DNA from 2 places in the Staphylococcus coagulans genome. Region 1 is predicted to be linked to the other one. Evidence: predicted binding sites of a transcription regulator. Region 1 holds the regulator's gene; the other holds the start of a gene.

Region 1 (7,572 bases):
TCAACGAATTCATACGCGCTTTAATCAAACACTTGCACAGACAGGTCGACTGTCTTCCGTCGATCCAAACTTGCAAAATATTCCAATTCGCTTGGAAGAAGGTCGCAAAATACGTAAAGCGTTTAAATCAAGCCACGATGATTACGTTATTTTAGCTGCGGATTATTCTCAAATTGAATTACGCGTTTTAGCGCATATTACAGGAGATCCGACTTTACAAAAAGCATTTATCGACGAAGAAGATGTTCACATGACGACAGCGATGAAAGTGTTTAATGTTGATGCAGATCAAGTAACGTCAATGATGAGAAGACAAGCGAAAGCTGTTAATTTTGGAATCGTTTATGGTATTAGTGATTACGGCTTGAGTCAAAATTTGGGTATCAGTCGAAAAGAAGCGCAACGTTTTATCGATGATTATTTGGACCATTTTCCTGGCGTGAAAGACTATATGGATAATATTGTTCAAGATGCGAAACAACATGGTTATGTAGAAACGCTTCTAAAGCGTAGAAGATATATTCCAGATATTACGAGTCGAAACTTTAATAAGAGAGGTTTCGCAGAACGAACTGCGATGAACTCTCCAATTCAAGGTAGTGCAGCAGATATTATTAAATTGGCCATGGTTAATTTTGATAAAAAAGTTCGTGAGACCGATTTTAATGCCAAACTATTATTACAAGTGCATGATGAGCTTATTTTTGAAGTTCCGAAAGATGAAGTGCAAGCATTTAGCAAATTTGTTGAAGATATTATGGCAAATGCGTTAGAATTGGATGTTCCGTTAAGTGTAGAATCAGATTATGGGCGTACATGGTATGATGCTAAATAGAAAGTAGGTCAGTTCGAAAATGCCAGAATTACCAGAAGTTGAACACGTCACAAGAGGAATCAAACCATTTGCTTTAAACCAAAAGATTATTGATGTGTCTTTTTCTCAACCTGTTATTTTAGGAAAAGAAAATGGAAAGGCAACGATTATAAAAGGTATAAGTCTTGACGACTTTAAACGATATACAGTGAACTATACGATTACAAATATTCAGCGCCGAAGTAAATATATTTTATTTGAGATTCAACATGAACAATTAGAACGTATGTTAATTTCTCATCTAGGCATGGCTGGTGGATTTTTTATCGTAAATGAAATCGATGATATACCGATATTAAACTATCGAAAACATTGGCAAGTGGTCTTTCACTTAGAAAATGGTATGAAACTAGTGTATAGTGATATTCGTCGTTTTGGTGAAATTAGAAATGTTGAAGCATTAATGGATTATCCATCTTTATTAGAAATAGCACCAGAGCCATTTGAAGATGAGGCTTTAGCACATTTTCTGTCTAAAAGTAATGAAAAAAAATATTCAAGGATGGCAATAAAGGCATTTATTTTAGACCATCGTGTGATTGCCGGATGTGGCAATATTTATGCGTGTGAAGCTTTATTTGATGCGAAGTTGAATCCTAACACGACAGTGAATCAGCTATCAGATGCACAAAAAACTGAAGTATTCGATAGTGTTGTGAAAGTGCTTAATATGGGTATTTTGAATGGTGGGACAAGCGTCTCAGATTATGTTCATGCAGATGGACAAAAAGGAACAATGCAAGATTATTTAAATGTTTATAAGAAGAAAAACTGTACGTCTTGTGACTCGGCAATAGAAACGGCGATTATAGCAGGACGTAATACACATTTTTGTCCGGTTTGCCAAAGATAGGGAAGAGGGAGATTATGCCAAAAGTAATTGGATTAACAGGTGGGATTGCAACAGGCAAATCCACGGTTGCAGCGTTATTGGAAGTTCATGGATTTAAAATTGTTGATGCAGATCTTGCATCTCGAAAAGCTGTCGAAAAAGGTTCTATAGGTTTACGACAAATACAGAAACAGTTCGGCGAAGAAGCCATTAATGAAGATGGCGAAATGGACCGCGCTTATATTGCACAACAAGTTTTTTATGATGATGAAAAAAGAAAACAACTGAATCAAATCGTTCATCCGATTGTGCGTGAATTGATGCAAAAAGAGCGAGATCATTATCTAGCTGAAGGCCATGATGTCGTCATGGATATCCCATTATTGTATGAAAATGGACTTGAAGATACAGTTGACGAAGTATGGCTTGTCTATGCATCAGAGCCGATTCAAATAGATCGGTTAATGGAAAGAAATCAGTTATCAATTGATGATGCTAAAGCACGTATATACAGTCAGATTTCCATTGATAAAAAGAGCAGAATGGCCGATGTCGTTATTGACAATTTAGGCTCTAAGCTTGAATTAAAACAAAATTTAGAACAACTATTAGCGGAAAAAGGCTATTTAAATGCTGATGATGATTCTAATGAAACGATATAACAACTTAATATGATTTTTCAGCAACGCCACGTTGTAGCGCATGTCAAAACATTATTTAGCATTTTTGGCATGCGCGATGTGTTACAACGGTGCGTTGCTTTTTTATTATAAAATTGTGACTCACTTTCTTGAAGATGGAGCTATTTAATTATGGACAAAAATGTTTCAGAGATAGGGCCTTCACTATAGAGCATCTTTAATTCATCAAACGATTTGAATGATATATATGAAAAACACAAACATCAAATGTTATTTATTGAAAACAATAAGAAAAAATTATCAAAGAAAACGGTTTCAAATCGACTTTAATATGATATACTAATTTCTATAAGTATAACACATTATTAAGGAGTGCTTTTATCATGACGACAAAGATTGCGATTAATGGTTTAGGGCGAATTGGCCGTATGGTTTTAAGAGTAGCATTGAATAGAGAAGATGTAGAAGTAGTAGCTTTAAATGCAAGTTATCCACCTGAAACGATAGCCCATCTTCTTAAATATGATACAACACACGGTCGCTTTAATCAGACTGTTGAAGCAACTGAAAATGGTATTAAAGTAGATGGAAAAGAAATTAAACTCGTTTCAGATCGTAATCCTGAAAATTTGCCATGGGGTGAGCTTGATATTGATATTGTAGTTGAAGCAACAGGTAAATTTAATCATGGTGATAAAGCAAATGCTCATATTAAAGCAGGGGCAAAAAAAGTAATTTTAACGGGACCGTCAAAAGGAGGCGAAGTGCAAACAATTGTGAAAGGTGTAAATGATCATGAATTAGACGTCATGCAATATGATGTGTTCAGTAATGCTTCTTGTACAACAAATTGTTTAGCACCTGTCGCAAAAATTTTGAATGATCATTTTGGGATTGAAAATGGTTTAATGACAACGGTTCATGCTGTGACAAATGACCAAAATAACTTGGACAATCCGCATAAAGATTTAAGACGCGCACGTGCTGCCTTTGAAAGTATTATTCCGACTTCGACTGGTGCAGCAAAAGCATTATCACTCGTTTTACCAGAGTTAGAGGGCAAATTACATGGTATGGCATTACGTGTACCAACTAAAAATGTATCTTTAGTTGACTTAGTTGTTGATTTAAAACAAACAGTTACAAAAGAAGATATTAATCGTGTTTTTAGAGAGAATGATTTAGATCAAGTTATTGCAATTTCTGATGAGCCGTTGGTTTCAGATGATTTTACGACTGATGCGCATTCTGCAATTATTGATGCTGAGTCTACGATTGTAATGGGGGATAAGAAAGTTAAGGTACTCGCATGGTATGATAATGAATGGGGCTATTCCACAAGAGTTGTCGATGTATTACAGCAAATCGCATCACAACTCAAAGTCAAAGTCGCATAATAATACGATGTGTCAATAAGTTGGCATGAGACTGAGAACACCTTAAAACAAATTATTAATATTAACTAAAATCAATATAAAGGTTGAGACGATTTTGAAATTGTCTCAGCTTTTTTGTGCAAATAAGGAAAATTGCGAATTCAATTGCGTTAAAATAGGCGTAACTTTTGAAATAAATAGGTTTGTAGTATAATTAAACAAAATTAAGATGAAGAGGTGACAAAGTCGTGAAATGTCCAAAATGTAATCATACGCAATCTCGAGTTGTAGATTCGAGACATGCAGATGATATGAATGCCATTAGAAGAAGACGTGAATGTGAACATTGTGGGACACGTTTCACTACTTTTGAACATATAGAGATGAGTCCGCTCATTGTTGTGAAAAAAGATGGTACAAGAGAACAATTTAACAGAGAGAAAATCTTAAACGGACTTGTACGTTCATGTGAAAAACGTCCCGTCCGATTCCAACAACTCGAAGAAATTACGAATCAAGTTGAATGGAAATTACGCGAATCCGGTATTGCTGAAATTTCATCGCGGGAAATAGGGGAGCACGTGATGGATTTATTGATGCATGTTGACCAAGTTTCTTATGTGCGCTTTGCATCCGTTTATCGAGAATTTAAAGATGTTGATCAGTTATTGAAATCAATGCAGGGGATTTTGAAAGAAAACAAGCGGAGTGAATAAATAATGAGTCAATTCATTTATCAAAGCCAATTAAGTCCACACGACGGATTTGTCGTCATGCGCCGTTTCTATTTTCATGCGGTTCATTACGATGTGTTAAGTCGTTTGTTCACACCTTTAATTGGTGCTGAAGCAATTGGCGTATATCAATTTTTAAATCAATTTGAAGGTGTATCTTTTGAAGAAGGTTATACCCATTATACAATGATGTCAGAATTAAAAATGGGCTTAAGACAGTTTAGAGAGTTTTTAGATTTACTTGAAGGAATAGGACTATTAAAAACCTTTGTTCAGCAATCTGAGAATACAACTCAGTTCGTTTATGAATTATTGCCACCTCCTTCAGCACAGCGTTTTTTTAACGATCCAATGTTATCTATATACTTTTACGAGGTTGTTGGTCAACAACGCTATCATCAAATTAAAAAAACGTTTATACCTACATCTAAAGAGCTATCAGGTTATACAGAAGTAACTAAAAAATTTACAGATGTATTTAAAGTGCCAAAATATCAATTGGTGTCACAAGATGAAAATCTTAAAGAACGGCAATATGAAGGTTTGGACTTAACAGACGTTTCCTTTGATTTTGAGTTGTTAGCTGACATGTTACAATCTCATTATGTAAGTAAGAATATTCTTTCAGAGCCAACGAAATCTTTAATTATCCAATTGGCAACATTATATCGTTTATCACCGGATGTGATGAAAGCAATTATTTTAAAATCACTCAATGCCGATCAATCATTGTCAGTTACAAACTTAAGAAAACAGGCACAAAGCTATTACCTTATGGAACATCAGCAAGAATTGCCAGCGTTACAAGCACAGAATCTTGAACTTGCAAGTGATGAATCAAAACAGTCAACTGAAGCCGTTGAAGTGTCAAACTGGGATGAATGGTTTGATTTAATGGATCATACAAGTCCGATTGTTATGCTAACATCTTATGGAGGATCTGAACCGCCACGCTATCAAAAAGAGATGATAGAGGAATTGATGCGGCGAGAAGGATTTAGTTTTGGTGTTATTAATATTTTATTACAGTTTGTGATGCAAAAGACGGATAATAATTTACCAGAAAAATATGTTTATTCTGTTGCATCGACTTGGAAAAAAAGTGGTGTAACCGATGCACGAACAGCGTATGATAAAGCAATGGAAGTTCAAAAAAATCAAGATAATGCAAATCAAAAACGCTATGAATCCACTGCTCAAAATCAAAAGCGTGGCTACCGTCATGCACCATCAGAAAAACAGCCACGTTGGATTACACATCCAGAAGAATATCAACAAAAAGAAGAAGATCAAGAAGCGTTAGCAAAGGATAGAGAGGCGTTTCTTAATAAACTAAAAAATAAAAGACGGGCAGGTGAAGATTAATGAAAAGTTTCAATAGTATTATGGGAAACCATCAAAACCTTGATCAAAAAATACAAGAGATTAAACGACAAGTATTAAATGATCCAGATGTAAAAGCTTTTTTGAATGCGCATCAATCAGAAGTAACGAACAGAATGATTGATGAAGATTTAAATATTCTTCAAGAATATAAAGATCAACAAAAGCATTATGATGGTTCGCACACGTACGAGAACTGCCCAAACTTTGTTAAAGGTCATATACCTGAACTTTATATAGAAAACCAACATATTAAAATTCGTTATAAACCTTGTCCATGCAAAATAAGACATGACGAAGAGCAACATGCTAAAAGTATGATTACATCTTTCCATATGCATCCAGATACACTCAATGCTAAAATTAAGGACATTTATATGACGAGACGTAATCGCTTGGATTTAGCTATGAGGCTGGATGATATGATTGATGCGATGATTGATAAACGACCTGTGAAAGGACTATACCTATACGGAGAGTTCGGCACAGGGAAATCCTTTATTTTGGGTGCAATTGCGAACGAATTGAAGGATAACCGTGTACCTTCAATGATTATTTATGTCCCTGAATTTATACGTACATTAAAAAATGGTTTTAAAGACGGTTCTACTTCCAAACGTATTCAACAAGTGCGTGAAGCACGAGTTCTTTTTTTAGATGACTTAGGTGCAGAAGATATGACGCCTTGGGTACGTGATGAAGTTTTAGGTCCTATTTTACATTATCGAATGATTCAAGAACTCCCAACATTTTTCAGTTCGAATATGAGTTTACAAGAATTAGAAGATCATTTGGCGACCACAAAAAATGGGACAGATGTGATGAAAGCGAAACGTATTATGGAACGTGTCAAAACTTTAAGTGAAGCGTATTTATTAGAAGGAGAAAATTATAGAAAGCATTGAAAAAATAAATTTTAGCGTTATAATAAGGATAAATAAATATTGATTTTAAAGTTTGAGGATTCGATACGAACGGAAGTTATGGTACAGAGAGCTACTGGCGATGAGAATGTAGTGCATAACCCTTTGTGTTACTCCCTCTATAGATTGGTATTTGTAATGAATACCCGGATCAAGACCGTTATCTTATGTAGAGATGTCATTGCAGAGATATGTATGGCAAATTAGGGTGGTAACACGAAGACCTCGTCCCTTTGTTGGGATGGGGTCTTTTTTATTTTCAAAACTTTAACGACAATCAATGATAGGAGGAACATTATGTCAGAAATTAAAGTACGTTTTCCAGATGGAAGTGAGAAAGCTTTCGAACATGGTACAACTACAGAAGAGATTGCACAATCCATTAGCCCAGGGTTAAGAAAAAAAGCGGTTGCTGGTAAATATAATCAACAGATGGTGGATTTGACTCGTCCATTAGAAGAGGATGGAACACTTGAAATCATTACACCAGGTAGTGAGGAAGCTTTGGAAGTGCTGAGACATTCTACAGCGCATTTGATGGCACAAGCTTTAAAACGTTTATACGGCGACGTTAAATTTGGTGTTGGTCCTGTAATCAATGAAGGCTTTTATTATGACTTTGATATGGAAGAAAAAGTTTCGAGTGATGACTTTGAAAAAATTGAAAAAACAATGAATCAAATCATTAATGAAAATCAAAAAATCGAACGCCGTGTTGTTTCACGAGATGAAGCTAAAGCATTTTTTGCGAACGACCCGTACAAATTGGAATTAATAGAAGCCATTCCAGAAGATGAGTCCGTAACACT
Region 2 (7,572 bases), 810 kb from region 1:
GTCATAAAAATCGCCTAACCAATCTGGTAGCGAGAGGGATTGCTGCGTTGTATTTAATGATCTGACTCTTTTAGCGACCATTAAAACACCTGTAGGGCCACCGATAAACATCGCTAAAAACAACCATAAATTATTGAGTCCCCACGCATACGACCATCCCGGATAACCTAGAAAGGTTGCAGCACTTAAATACGTCGCTGCAAAAGACAATCCTAGCGTACGGGGGCCAATCCTTCCAAAGCCAGTCGCAAAATCTGAAATACTGTTCATCTTTCTAGAACTGACAAAGCCTACCGTAATCATGAACGCCATGAAAACAATAAAACCTATCCATGTATACACTTTAACGTCATTCATAATCATCCCCCTATATCTGTACTAAATTGGCTTTTTTATTTCGTGCAGGATGTGTCGGTTTCACTTTCGTATGGCCTTTGCCAAACATATTTTCACGTAAAGTTTCACCTTCATATTCTGTACGATATATGCCTCTTTTTTGTAATTCAGGAATGATTAAGTCCACAAATTCTTCAAATGTACCTGGTGAATAAGTCTGCGCAATATTAAAACCGTCCGCACCACCTTCATTCACCCATAACTCCAATTGATCAGCAATTTGTGTGGGTGTTCCGATGAATTTAGCCGTCCCATTACCTAGTCCGTGATTTTTCACCGCTTCTCGCAATGTCCATTTTCGATGTGGGTCTTTTGTATATAAATTGAGATTGCCTTGCATCGCTTCTGTCTCGATATTTTCGATATATTCATCTGGATCATATTGAGAAAAATCAATACCCGTATGTCCACTTAACAATGCGACTGAACCTTCATAGCTGACTTCATTTTGAAGCGCTTCATATTTTTCATAAGCCTCTGCTTCAGTTTCACCGATAATAGGTAAAACCATTGGAAAAACAAGTATATCTTCTCCATCACGGCCAAATTGTTGTGCTCTTGTCCGAATGTCTGTGACATATGCCCGTAACGATTCAATAGAGGTGTGTTTTGTAAACACAGCCTCTGCATGCTTTGCAGCAAATATTTTGCCTTTTTCGGAAGCACCTGCTTGAAATAAAACAGGCGTTCTTTGAGGGGAAGGCTCTACAAGATGCGGGCCGGGTATATCGAAAAATGTACCTTTATGATGAATCGCATGAACTTTAGAAGGATCAGCATACGTATCTGTCTCACGCGCTTTAACAACTGCATCGTCCTCCCAACTGTCTTCCCACAGCTGATAGCTCACTTGCAAAAATTCGTCAGCACGGTTGTAACGTAATGCTTTAGGCAAGCGTTCTTTTAAGCCTAAGTTCACTGCTTCGCTTTCTAAATAAGACGTCACAACATTCCAACCTAATCGGCCATTTGTCAGATGATCAAGTGTAGATAATTGACGTGCCAACTTATATGGCTGGGCATAGGTAGTAGAGACAGTAGGTGCAATACCAATATGCTCAGTTACCGCTGCAATGGCAGAAACGAGCGGAATAGGATCATGTGCGGGGAGTTGAACTGCGTGTTTCACTGCGGCGTCATGAGATTGGTTGTAAACACTATAAGTGCCCAACACATCAGCAATAAAAATACCATCAAATAAACCACGTTCTAAAGTTTGAGCAATATCCGTCCAATATTTTAAATTGTGGTGTGTCGCTCCTTTATCTTTTGGATGTTTCCATAAACCTGAAGCATGGGGAGAGGGAGAGTTTTGGACGAATCCGTTAAAATGAATTTGTTTTCGTGTCATGAACATTACCTCCTAAGAAATAGGAAGATAAGGCATAGCTGTAGTTGACTTATCTTCTAGCAATTGTGCTACTGGAATTGGCACAGTGAATTAATCCTGTTGCCGAGATTTCATCGGGCCAGTCCCTCCATCTCTCTTGATAAGACGATGATGTACACTCATGGGGTACTTTTTAATAAGTGAAAGGTAAAACACTGACCGGTAGAATAATCACTTCCTTCACATGGCGGCTTACGCTTTAAAAGCGCTCATGTCAATCTACCAGATCATGAATTTCCATTTATTTTCATTTTGTGCGACGCTTAAAAGTTAAATTTTGGCAAAGCCTTTTTCCAAATCTGCGATAATATCATCGATATGCTCAAGTCCTATCGAAAGACGAATCGTCTCCGGGGCAATACCTGCTGCTGTTTGTTCTGCTTCCGTCAATTGTTGATGTGTCGTGGATGCGGGGTGAATGACAAGTGACTTTGCATCTCCTACATTCGCTAATAAAGAAAATAATTCTAAGCCTTCAATAAACTTTTTACCTGCTTCGTATCCACCTTTAACACCAAAGGTAAAGATGGAACTTGCACCTTTTGGTAAATACTTCTCTTTTAACGCGTAATATTCACTCGTAGGTAAACCAGCATATTTAACCCATGCGACTTTATCATGCTTTTCAAGATATTGTGCAACTTTTTCAGCATTTTCCACATGACGTTCTAATCGTAATGAAAGTGTCTCTAAGCCTTGCGTTAGTAAAAATGCATTGAATGGTGAAATCGCTGCCCCTGTATCTCTTAAAATTGTTGTACGAATTTTAAAAGCAAGTGCGGCTTCTCCAAATTTTTCACTGAACACTAAGCCGTGATAAGACGGATCGGGTTCACTTAATCCTGGAAACTTGCCATTATCCCAATTAAAGTTACCTGCATCAACAATAACACCACCCATTGATGTTCCGTGCCCACCAATAAATTTGGTCGCAGAATGAACAACAATGTTCGCGCCATATTCAATTGGACGTAAAAGATAAGGCGTTGCAAATGTATTATCAACAATAAGCGGTATACCTTGAGCTTTTGTAATCGCTGCAAGTGCATCGAAATCCTCAACATTGCCTTCTGGGTTCCCAATGGTTTCTACAAATAATGCCTTCGTATTGTCTTGAATCGCATTTTCTATACTACTGACATCTTTCGTATCTACTAATGTGACATCAATCCCATATTTAGGTAACGTATGTGTGAAAAGCGTATGTGTTCCGCCATATAATGTGGAACTTGCTACAATATGATCACCCTTCTGTGCTACAGCTTGAATCGCATACGTGATGGCTGCCATACCTGAAGCAACTGCTACACCAGCCACACCCCCTTCAAGTTCAGCCACACGTGTTTCAAGCACGTGTGTGGTAGGATTCATCAGTCGTGTGTAAATATTCCCAAGTTCATCTAAGCCGAATAAATTCGCCGCATGTGCCGTATCATCAAAAGTAAAAGATGTCGTTTGATAAATCGGTAAAGCACGTGAATGGCTACTTTCGTCGACTTCTTGTCCTGAGTGCAATTGCAAAGTTTCAAATTTAAAATCACTTGTCATTTGACATTCCCCCTAATAATAAAAAATAAAAGCCTACCTGATAAAGATAGACTTTTACTAGAAGACTTATCTCTCAGGTTAAATCACCTGCAGGAATTAGCACCTAACTGAATAGGTTGCCTGGTTTCAAAGGGCCTGTCCCTCCACCAATCTTGATAAGTATGATTCAATTGTTAAAATGCAAGATGTATCGTGCAAATAGAACGGCCAATACAATAACCGTGCGGGTGTTTTATTGGCTTTTAATGATACCACAAGTCTATCTAACATCCTTAACGATGTCAATACACAAATCCGAATTTTCTTACAAATTGAAAAAATTTGAAAAATGTCTGTTCGTATCAACACGTAGCCTGTTTATTCAATGTAAATCGACTGGCTGATCATTTCGGTTTTAATAAACTGTTGGACATCAATGACACGTTGATTTAATGACCCTTTATAGGGCAAATTAGGTTGATATAATTTTTGAATGAACATGCCGTCTACAATGACATCAACTTGTTTTAATAACGCAGTCCGTTCATCATTCGCAAACCATAAATACTCAAATAAAAAGCCTGTCCAAACCCAAATTGATTTCCGGCTACCGTAGCGTTCTCGAAAAGCATGTACTAATGGGATAACAATATCTAAATTACAAAAAGGTTCGCCCCCTAAAATGCTTAATCCTGAAATATATTCCGGTGCACACGCATCTAACACTTCCGATATCAATGTTTCCGTTGCCCGTTCACCATATCGAAAATTTTGAGCTGCCACATTGTAACAACCTTCGCATAAAAATGGGCAACCTGAAACATAGACACTGCAACGTACACCTTCTCCATCGACGAAGCTTTGGTATTCGATTTTAGCGATATAACCTGCACCCTTTTTTATTTTTTGTGCAATCATGAGGGATTCGCTTTCATATGTTTCACACGTGCGCACATTTCTTTATGACGCCCTTCAATCATTGGCCGTTGCACAGGATTACCTAAATAACCGCATGTCCGTTTAACAACATCGACCGTTTCAGGATTATGGTTTCCGCAATGTGGGCAACTATAACCTTTTTCAGTTGTTTCAAAGTCTCCTTCGAAACCACAGTCATAACAACGATCGATTGGGATATTTGTACCTAAATAGCTCACACGATCGTATGAATAATCCCACACCGCTTCAAGCGCTTTCACATTATGGTCTAATTTAGGGTACTCACAATAATGAATATAACCACCGCTTGCAAAATGAGGATAATCTTTTTCAAAATCTAATTTTTCGAACGGTGTCACGTCTTTTCGTACATCGTAATGAAACGAGTTTTGATAATAACCTTTATCTGTAATATCAGGAATCGAGCCAAACGCCTCATAGTCTAAACGGCAAAATCGATCTGTCAAAGACTCACTTGGTGTGCTATAAATACTAAACCAAATGTCATGCGCTTCAGTCCAACTATATTGATAAGCTTGCATCTTTTTTAAAATTTCAAGTGTAAAAGCTTTCGCATCTGCGTTAGTTTCCCAATTAGGCCCAAAGAACACTGTCGCTGCTTCATAAAGTCCAATGTACCCCATAGAGACAGTCGCACGTTGCTTATTAAATAAAGCGTCCACCGAATCGTTTTCATCAAGACGGTATTTAAAAGCCCCGCGTTTGTATAAAATTGGCGCATTGTTTGGCACCGCTTCTTTCACACGTTCAATACGATAAGCCAATGCATCGTGTAGCACTTGCATCCGTTCATCAAATAAAATCCAAAAACGTTCAATGTCGCCTTCTGATTCAATCGCAATGCGTGGCACATTTAAAGTGACAACACCTAAATTACAACGACCACTATTTTCATATTCACCATTCTCATTTTGCCAAGCCGGTAAAAATGAGCGGCAACCCATAGGTGCTTTAAAATCACCAAGCAACTCTACAGTTTTGTCGTAATTTAAAATATCTGGATACATGCGTTTCATAGAACATTTTAAAGCCAATTGTTTAATGTCATAGTTTGGATCTGACGGTGCCAAATTCGTTCCTTTTTTAATTGAAAAGACAAGTTTTGGGAAAATGGCTGTAATTCGATCTTTACCTAACCCTTTAATTCGTGTTTTTAAAATTGCTGTTTGGACTTTGCGACTAAGTTCATCCGTACCAAGACCAAAGCCTAAAGTCACAAAAGGTGTCTGTCCATTAGATGTATATAATGTATTAATTTCATATTCTAGACTTTCAATCGCATCACTAATATCTTGTGTCACACGTTGATCGACATAAGTTTCAATATGCGCTTCGTCTACAAATTGCTGCGCAATATCACGATGTTTTTGTTCGTTATATTTCGCATATGTACTTAATAATTCGTCAACTCGATCAATCGTGCAACCCCCGTATTGACTGCTCGATACATTCGCAATAATTTGAACGAGTTGTGCGGCTGCTGTTTGTATCGATTTAGGAGATGTGACTTGCGCATTGCCAATTTGAAAGCCTTGCGCCAACATCCCTTTAGCATCGATTAAACAACAATTTGTTAATGGCTGAAATGGATGATAATCTAAATCATGAAAGTGTATTTCCCCTTTTCGATGTGCCTCTGCCACGTGTTTTGGCAATAAATAATCTAAAGCGTACGATTTTGAGACTACCCCTGCAGTCAAATCACGCATTGTTGAAAACGTTTCACTATCCTTGTTTGCATTTTCATTTACTATTGTAGGATCTTTTGTCATTAAACCAGTAAGTTCTTTTTCCAGTTGTGTCAAAATATCACTCTTTTCTATATATAGTATCTATAAATAATCATAAACACCATATATAGTGCTTTTCAAATGATAACTGACGGATTTACGAATTTGTCATTTCTTTTCAAACATTATGTGAACAAAATATTGCGTTAGATTGGATTGGAAATTATATTTCAAAGGGCTTAACTGATCCCAAGTTACTAGTCCAACTGCTATTTCAAAAGCTCGGTATGAAAAGACGAAATTTAACCTCCGTAATGATTTTAGTACGGAGGTTAAAACAATTTATGCGACTTTTGATGAATCACTATTTTTCTATCTTATTGTTTTCTTAACGTTGAATTTATCATTCATGAACCGATTTACGTTTTTGGAAAAACATCGCAATAGCACCAATAGCAATTATTGCAATAGTTAATCCAATAACTCCCAAGTATTTAACAATATTACCAAAAACAATACCAACAACTAAAAAGTCTGTATCTGAGAAAGTTGTCGACGCTAAACCAAGATCTCCTAAGAACGGTAAAAAAAGTAGCGGTAGAAAAGTAATGAGTATTCCATTCACCATTGAGCCCGCAACTGCACCTTTAACACCGCCCCGCGCGTTACCAAACACCCCAGAAGTTGCTCCCAAAAAGAAATGCGGAACAACGCCAGGTAATATGACCACTCCACCGATGAGAAACATGACAAACATCCCTAAAACCCCGGTTAAAAAGCTAACAAAAAAGCCAATTAATACCGCATTTTGCGCATACGGAAAGACGATTGGGCAATCTAACGCTGGCTTAGAATGTGGAACTAATTTTTCAGAGATACCTTTAAAGGCTGGCACAATCTCCGCGAGAATGAGTCGTACACCCGTTAAAATGATAAATACACCAGCTGCAAAAGTAACCCCTTGGATTAATGAAAAGACTAAGAAATTTTGTCCATCACTTACTTTATCATGAACATATCCCACACCTGCACACAAACTTGCAATTAAATATAACGCAATCATTGTAAGTGAAATACTAATTGTACTTTCTCTCAAAAAACTTAGTCCTTTTGGAAACTTAATCTCTTCAGTTGATTTTGATTTACCACGGAAGCATTTACCAATTTCACCTGCCGCCCAATAACTCACTGTTCCAAAGTGACCTAATGCCACTTGATCATTTCCTGTGATTTTCCGCATCGTTGGTTGAGCCAACGCTGGAAATACTGCCATAATCAATCCTAAAATAATTGAACCAAAAATAATCGTCCATGTCCCTTTAATTTGGCCAACAGTTAAGAGTATAGCTAAAAATGCTGCCATATAAAATGTATGATGGCCTGTTAAGAAGATGTATTTCAAATTTGTAAAACGTGCAATTAAGATATTGACTAACATCCCAAAAACCATAATTAGTGCTGCTGTCGTTCCATATTTTTTAAGCGCAATTGATATAATCGCTTCATTATTAGGAACAACACCTTGAACACCAAAAGCATGCTGGAATATCTTACCGAATGGCTCTAGTG

The links. Region 1 encodes NrdR, which represses ribonucleotide reductase genes. Its sites were predicted from a motif close to AACACNATATATNGTGTT; they were not measured.
Region 2: nrdD (anaerobic ribonucleoside-triphosphate reductase) is a predicted target of NrdR. The motif match lies at 6,121-6,138, and genes of this name have one in related genera.

The regions. Positions count from the first base shown of each region.
Region 1 is NZ_CP092966.1:1,179,856-1,187,427, forward strand. Features, by position in the region: gene polA (DNA polymerase I) at 1-835, shown strand, start outside; gene mutM (bifunctional DNA-formamidopyrimidine glycosylase/DNA-(apurinic or apyrimidinic site) lyase) at 855-1,727, shown strand; gene coaE (dephospho-CoA kinase) at 1,742-2,368, shown strand; gene KM149_RS05560 (glyceraldehyde-3-phosphate dehydrogenase) at 2,731-3,744, shown strand; gene nrdR (transcriptional regulator NrdR) at 3,972-4,439, shown strand; gene dnaB (replicative helicase loading/DNA remodeling protein DnaB) at 4,443-5,822, shown strand; gene dnaI (primosomal protein DnaI) at 5,822-6,745, shown strand; gene thrS (threonine--tRNA ligase) at 7,061-7,572, shown strand, end outside.
Region 2 is NZ_CP092966.1:368,690-376,261, reverse strand. Features, by position in the region: gene KM149_RS01610 (sodium:solute symporter family protein) at 1-357, opposite strand, end outside; gene KM149_RS01605 (LLM class flavin-dependent oxidoreductase) at 368-1,747, opposite strand; SAM riboswitch class I at 1,794-1,893, opposite strand; gene KM149_RS01600 (O-acetylhomoserine aminocarboxypropyltransferase/cysteine synthase family protein) at 2,057-3,334, opposite strand; SAM riboswitch class I at 3,398-3,496, opposite strand; gene nrdG (anaerobic ribonucleoside-triphosphate reductase activating protein) at 3,692-4,231, opposite strand; gene nrdD (anaerobic ribonucleoside-triphosphate reductase) at 4,228-6,078, opposite strand; gene KM149_RS01585 (PTS ascorbate transporter subunit IIC) at 6,407-7,572, opposite strand, start outside.